2 regions of the Pseudodesulfovibrio aespoeensis Aspo-2 genome follow, and region 2 is predicted to be linked to the other one. Evidence: riboswitches for the same ligand, from Rfam matches in the RefSeq annotation. Region 2 holds a riboswitch; the other holds the start of a gene.
What was found. Region 2 has a riboswitch for cobalamin ahead of DAES_RS04855 (ribonucleoside triphosphate reductase). Riboswitches for the same ligand answer to the same signal wherever they lie in the genome.
Positions count from the first base shown of each region.

Region 1: another riboswitch for cobalamin. It lies ahead of DAES_RS11565 (sirohydrochlorin cobaltochelatase); the one in region 2 lies ahead of DAES_RS04855 (ribonucleoside triphosphate reductase).

Region 1 covers NC_014844.1:2,495,179-2,498,552, reverse strand. The annotation lists gene DAES_RS11570 (FecCD family ABC transporter permease) at 1-523, opposite strand, end outside; gene DAES_RS11565 (sirohydrochlorin cobaltochelatase) at 530-1,531, opposite strand; cobalamin riboswitch at 1,669-1,847, opposite strand; gene DAES_RS11560 (chemotaxis protein CheA) at 1,866-3,374, opposite strand, start outside.
Region 2 covers NC_014844.1:1,092,870-1,096,243, forward strand. The annotation lists gene DAES_RS04855 (ribonucleoside triphosphate reductase) at 1-1,399, opposite strand, end outside; cobalamin riboswitch at 1,576-1,756, opposite strand; gene DAES_RS17550 (hypothetical protein) at 2,006-2,158, opposite strand; partial or broken gene DAES_RS17930 (IS5/IS1182 family transposase) at 2,169-2,256, shown strand; gene pgm (phosphoglucomutase (alpha-D-glucose-1,6-bisphosphate-dependent)) at 2,271-3,374, opposite strand, start outside.

The sequences.
Region 1 (3,374 bases), 1.4 Mb from region 2:
GGATGGCCGAGACGATGACCCCGGAGAGGATCAGGTTGACCGGCGAGAGCTCGCCGTCGCGCCCGGCCATGGCGATGACCGCCAGCAGGGTCAGGCAGGCGCCGATGAACGCCGTCAGGATCAGGGTGGCCGGGCCGAGGAAGGTCAGCCCCAGGAGCAGGGCCAGGGCCGCGCCAAAGGCTGCGCCCGACGACACTCCCAGGGTGAAGGGATCGGCCAGCGGGTTGAGCAGCAGCCCCTGGAAGACCGCGCCCGCCACGGCCAGGGCCGCGCCCACGAAGATCGAGGTCAGGATGCGCGGCAGCCGCACCTCAAGGACCACGCCCGCTGTGAGCGGGTCCAGGGAATCCGCCGCCCCCCGCAGCCAGCCCCAGACAATGGCGAGCACCTCGCCCGGAGTGATGGCGATGAACCCCATGCCCGTGGCCGCGACCGCAAGGACGCACAGCCCTGCCGCGAGCAGCAGGAGCGTCAGTCCGGTCCGGGCCTTTTGGCGCGGGTATGGGCGGGGGGCGGTGGTCATGGTCGTCTAGCGGAGCAGTCCGGACTGGCTCATGGCGTCCTTGAGATGGTCCACATAGAGGTCGGCCCAGGCGTCGTTAGCGCCCAGGCCCGTCAGGTCGGTGGTGACCTGGTACCCGGCCTTGGTCAGGATGATCTTCCAGGCGTCGTCCTCGTCGCCCGCCATGTCGTTGGAGGCGTGGTCGCCCGCCACCACCATGAGCGGCTTGAGCAGGACTTTTTTCACCTTGGCCGCCTTGAGTCCGGCCAGGATGTCGTCAAAGGCGGGATAGCCCTCCACGCAGGCCGCGAACACGGGCACATCGTAGGCCTCGTTCATCTGTTTCTGCAATTCCGCGTAAATGCCGGTGGAGAAGAAGTCGTTGCCGTGGCCCATGTAGATCAGGGCGGCGCGCATGGTCTTGGCCCGGTCCACGTCCGCCTTGAGGGCCTTGACCCCGGCGGCGATGTCGTCGGTGTAGGGGTAGGCGTCGCCGGGCATGCCCAGCGCCGGACGGCCCAGGCGGAGGGCGGCAAAGGGGGCGGACTTGGCCTTGACCGTGCGTATGGAGTCGAGCGCGATCATGAGCCCTTTGAGGTCCTCGAACTCCTCGCCCGCAAAGACATGCAGCGACTGGACCGTGATGTCGCGGAAGCCCTCGTTTTGCAGGTCGGCGATGGTGGCCAGGGGCGTTTTCACGGACAACACTTCTGCGGGCACGCCGGGGTTGTCCTTGATCCAGGCCGCATCGTCGCGCCGCTCGTGCCAGATGGAGCGGATGGTGCTTGAGGTGAAGGCGAGGCGCACCGGGATGCCGGGGTTGGCCAGCTCCACCCGCGTCCTGATGTTCAGGATGGAGCCGAGGGCCTCGGGGTAGGAGGTGCCGAAGGCGGCTAGGACAATGGCCTGCCTGACCGGGCCGCTGTGGCCGTGTCCGGCCCGGGCGGGCAGAGAGAACAGGCAGACAAAGGCAAGGGAGAGTGCGTAGGTCAGGATGCAGGCAGGAATGTGGAAATGGGAACGAGTCATGATTCCTCCTCGTCGGGAGGGGCTGGTTGGCGGGAAAAGAAAACGCCCCTTCCCCGCATGCGGCAGCGAGGAAGGGGAACCGTATTTTTCCCTTCAAATACCTATGGATGGCAAGCCCTCGTGCCATCGGAGGCAGACCGTGGAAACGGGCTCAGGCAGGTCTTCCGGCTGGCTCCTCCCGTCTTCGCCTTCCCGGGCCTTCCCAGTGGCATGAATGAAGACGGTTCATGAGAGCGTCACGGCGGCGGGTCCGCTCCCGATTTGCACGGGATTCCCTTTTCAATCCTTGGTGGACACCTGAGACTGGCTAACTATGCCCACAGGGGTGGCCAAGTCAAGATGTTCGCGCCATGGCGCGCCGTTCCTGGAAGTATTGCAGGATTTCCTCGGTGTCGATGACCAGGGCGTCGGATTCGCCCATCATGCCGTAGCCGAGGATGGGCACATGGAAGATTTCCTCGACCGGCACGGTGAAGCCGGTGATGACCACCTGTTGCTGCCTGAGGACTTCGTCCACCAGGATGGCGGCCTTGTAGTCGCCCACCCGGACCACGATGGCCTGGGCCATCTCGATGTCGGTCACCTCCGGGGTGAGCCCCAGCAGGTCGGCCAGCCGCAGCAGCGAGTGGACCTCGCCGCGCACGTCCACGGTTTCGCGCCCGTCGGGTAGCTCCACCACGTCGTGGATCTTGGGCATGTATATCTCGACCACGTCGCGGCTGGGGACGATGAAGGTGTCGCCGCCCACCTTGCAGACCAGGGCTTCCACGATGCCCTCGTTGGCCGAGCGGTCCAGGGGGATGGAGATGGTGAAGGCCGCGCCCTTGCCCAGCGTGCTCTCGATGGCGATGTCGCCGTCAAGGGTGTTGCGGATGGAGTTGACCACCGCGTCCATGCCCACGCCGCGCCCGGAGACATCGGTGATAGTCTCGGCTGTGGAGAAGCCCGATTGGAGCACGAACTGGAGGATTTCCGCTGTCTCGTAGTGCTTGTCCGGGTCGGCAAGTCCTTTTTCCAGGGCCTTGTTCAGGATGCGGTCCGGGTCCAGTCCGCGTCCGTCGTCGCGCACCTGGATAAAGGCGGTGTCGCCCTTGCGCCAGGCCGCGAGGATGACGTTGCCGGTCTCGTCCTTGCCTGCCTGCTTGCGGCCCTCGGTGGTCTCCAGGCCATGGTCCACCGCATTGCGCAGCAGGTGCACCAGGGGCTCGTTGAGACTCTCGACAATGGTCTTGTCCAGGGCCAGGTCATCGCCCTGCACGGTGAATTCGAGTCTTTTGCCGATCTTCTGGCTCAGGCTCCTGACCAGCCGGTGCATGGGCATGAAAATCTGTTTCAGGGGCACCAGTCGGATGGCGTCCACCTCTTTTTGCAAGCGGCTGATGACGTTGTCGAGCTCGCGCAGCGACGCGGCCATCTGGGCGAGATTGCGCGCCCCGCCCTGGGCGATGACCGCGTAGGTGACCATGAGCTTGCCCACCAGCTCGATGACCCGGTCCAGCCGGTCCGTGGGCACGCGGATGGACGAGATGGCCTGGGTTGCGGGTGTGCCGCCCTTGGTCTTGGGGTCGCATTTGACGTCCGGTTCGGACTCCTGCTCCGGGTCGGCTTGCTCCCCTGTCTCCTGGGCATCGAGGTCGCACTTTGGCTCCCCTTCGGCCATGGCTGCGGGGTCCATGAAGGCCCTGGCCGCCTCGGCCTCGTCCTCGAAGTCCGGCCTGGCTATGGCCTTGCTCCTGGGTGCGTTCCTGCCAAGGGATGTTGCGTCGGTGTGGAGCAGGCCGCCCACGGCGAAGAGGAACCGCTTTTGCGCCTCGCACACGCCGAGCATGGCCGTGACGATATC
Region 2 (3,374 bases):
CCTTGAAGCCGTTCTTCAGGTAGCGGCGGGAGTAGGGAAACATCCCGGCCTCAAGATTTTTCTCCACGATCTTGCGCTTGAATTCCAGGGACTCCATGGCCAGCTCCGCGTATTCGGAAAGCAGCTCAAAGAAGTCCTCCTCGTTGTGGGCCAGGTAGGCGAGCTTGGGCAGGTTCAGGGTGACCACGCCGACAGAGCCGGTCAGATCGCCCGCGCCGAAAAGGCCGCCGGTCTTCTTGCGGATTTCCCGAAGATCCATCTGGAGTCGGCAGCACATGGAGCGCACGTCCTCGGGGTTGAGGTCGGAATTGATGAAGTTCTGGAAATAGGGTGCGCCATATTTGGCGGTCATCTTGAGCAGCAGCTTGCCGACTTCCGACTCCCAGGGAAAATCCTTGGTCACGTTGTATGTCGGGATGGGGAAGGAGAAGATGCGGCCAGCAGCGTCACCTTCGAGCATGACTTCAAGAAAGGCCCGGTTGATCAGAGCCATTTCAAGGGCATACTCGCCGTAGGTCGAATCCAGCAGCTTGCCGCCGAGGATGACGGCCTCGCCTGCGATGTGGGCCGGGGGCACGACGTCAAAGGTGAAGTTGGTGAACGGGCTCTGCCCGCCCCAGCGCGAGGTGGCGTTCAGGTTGAACAGCAGCTTTTGCACCTGCTGCTTGACCGCTGCATAGTCCAGCCCGTCGTGCCGGACAAAGGGCGCGAGATAGGTGTCCACATTGTTGAATGCCTGGGCGCCCGCCCATTCGTTTTGCAGGGTGCCCAGGAAATTGACGATCTGTCCGCACGCGGCATCGAAATGCTTGGCCGGGGTGGACGAGCAGCGATCGCGCAGGTTGAACCCTTCAAGCAGCAGATCGCGCAGGCTCCAGCCCGAGCAATATCCCGCCAGCCCAAAGGACAGGTCGTGAATGTGAAAGTACCCGTGGTTGTGGGCCATGCGCACTTCCTCGGGATACTTCTCCAGAACGTAGCGGGCCTGCACCGAGCCTGCCATGTGCAGAATCAGCCCCTGGAAGGAGTGGACCATGTTCGAGTTTTCGCTGACACGCCAGTCGAGATTGTCGAGGTAGCTCTCGGTGACGCCCACGATATCCATGAATGATTGGTCCTGGGTGCGCAGTTCGCGCCGCTTTTCCCGGTAGAGGATGTACCGTTCGGCCACCTTGTACAGGCGCGCTTCCATGAGCACCTGCTGCACCATGTCCTGGACCTGCTCCTGCTCCGGGGTGTCCATGTCCGCGAGCTTGGCCTCGACCTTTCCGGCGAGCCTGTCGGCCAGCATCGGATCCTTGATGCCGCTTCCCTTGAGCGCCTTGAAGATGGCGACCCCTATGCGTTTGGTGGACCAGGTCTCGATGCGCCCGTCGCGTTTGATGATTTGAGTCGGCATGATCGTCTCTTGGCAGACAGGGCAACGGGGCAACCGGTCGTCCTTCCGATGCGCGTGGGGCATGGGTGTCTGCATGGTCGCCCTTGACGGCGGGACAGCGGCGGAACCGCAGTCGCCGGGCGACGTTGGGATGGAGTGTTTTCACAGTCCGGATGCGGGGTCCGCGCACCACATCAGGAGAGGAATAGCTTCAGGCCGGTCTTCTGGCTCTCCCCACCCGGTTCCGCCTTCCCACCCCAGTGGGGCAGTGGCGTGTTGGAAACGGGCGCATAGGGGGATCACAGCGGCGGGACCGCTCCGGTTTTGCACCGGATTCCCGATTATGGCCTTGCGGCCACCTGAAGAACATCGTGACAAGAGAAAATCTAGACCATGCTTCCGGAGAGCGCAAGCGGGTTGTCTCTGTTTTTTTGAAATCCGTGAATGTGTCGTGATTGGCAGGGTGGGATTTTCTTGATGGTGTGGATGAATGACGGCGGGGGAAATGCGTCGGCAACCAAGCCGTCATTCCCCGCGAATCACATCGCCCACCGCCATTTTCTGGCTGAGGAAATCCACCATGGCGAATCGCGGGGCAAAGACCGGTTCGCGGTCAACCAAGTCGGTTCATTGCAGCAGGAAGGCGAGGATCTCGCAGGCGAGAAGGCTGTTGGCCGCCTGACCGCCAGTGGCCGTGGTGGGAATGATGTCGGAGGCGCATCCTTCGGCGAGGCGCTTCGTGGCCGGACCGTTGAAGGAGTTGCCGAGAAACGATGGCAAAAACCCCGGCCATTGGCGGGACAAAGGCGTATGGGAAAGAGTGCTGGAAACCTTGATAGATGAGCCAGGTTATGCTTGGCTGATGATCGATGCCAGCCAGTGCATTTGGCTTTTACCGCCGGAGGCATTCCAACACGCCTGCCTTGTGGAAGGCGGCGGCGACGATGGCTTGGGCTTCCTGTTGTATGGTGCGCAGGTGGTCGGTGTTTATGAAGGATTCCGCGTATATCTTGTAGATGTTTTCAGTGCCTGAGGGTCGGGCGGCGAACCAGCCGTTTTCGGTGGTGACTTTGAGCCCGCCGATGGGGGCGTTGTTTCCGGGTGCGCGGGTGAGTTTGGCGCGGATGGGTTCTCCGGCGAGGGTGTCGGCTGTGACCATATCCGGGGAGAGGCAGCAGAAGGCGGCTTTTTGTGCGGGCGAGGCAGGGGCGTCCATGCGTTGGTAGATGGGCGCGCCGTGTTCGGCTTCAAGGTCGCGGTAGAGTTCGCCGGGATCGCGTCCGGTGCTGGCGGTGATTTCCGCAGCGAGCAGGTCCATGATGATGCCGTCCTTGTCGGTGGTCCAGACGGTGCCGTTGCGGCGCAGGAAGCTGGCCCCGGCTGATTCCTCGCCGCCGAAGCCGCAGGAGCCGTCGAGGAGGCCCTCGACGAACCATTTGAAGCCGACGGGCACCTCGTGCAGTCGGCGGCCCAGTGTGGCGGCCACGCGGTCGATCATGGAGCTTGAGACCAGGGTTTTGCCCACAGCGGCCTGGGCGGGCCAGTCGGGCCGGTGGGTAAAGAGGTACTGGATGGCCACGGCCAGATAGTGGTTGGGGTTGAGCAGGCCGGAGCTTTTGGTGACGATGCCGTGGCGGTCGTAGTCCGGGTCGTTGCCAAAGGCGATGTCGTAGTCGTCCTTGTGGCGGATGAGCGAGGTCATGGCCCATGGCGACGAGCAGTCCATGCGGATCTTGCCGTCCCAGTCCACGGTCATGAAGGCGAAGGAGGGATCCACGACCGGGTTGGTGATAGTCAGGTCAAGATCGTACATGTCGGCCATGGGTTCCCAGTAGGCGATGCCCGAGCCGCCCATGGGGTCCACGCCGATCTTGAGGCGGGCGTTGCGGATGATGTCGAGATCGACCACGTTGCGCAGGTCGGTGATGTAGGGGGTGATGTAGTCGTGGTGCTCCACGACGGGGTCTTTCAGGGCGCGGGCGTAGGGGATGCGGTT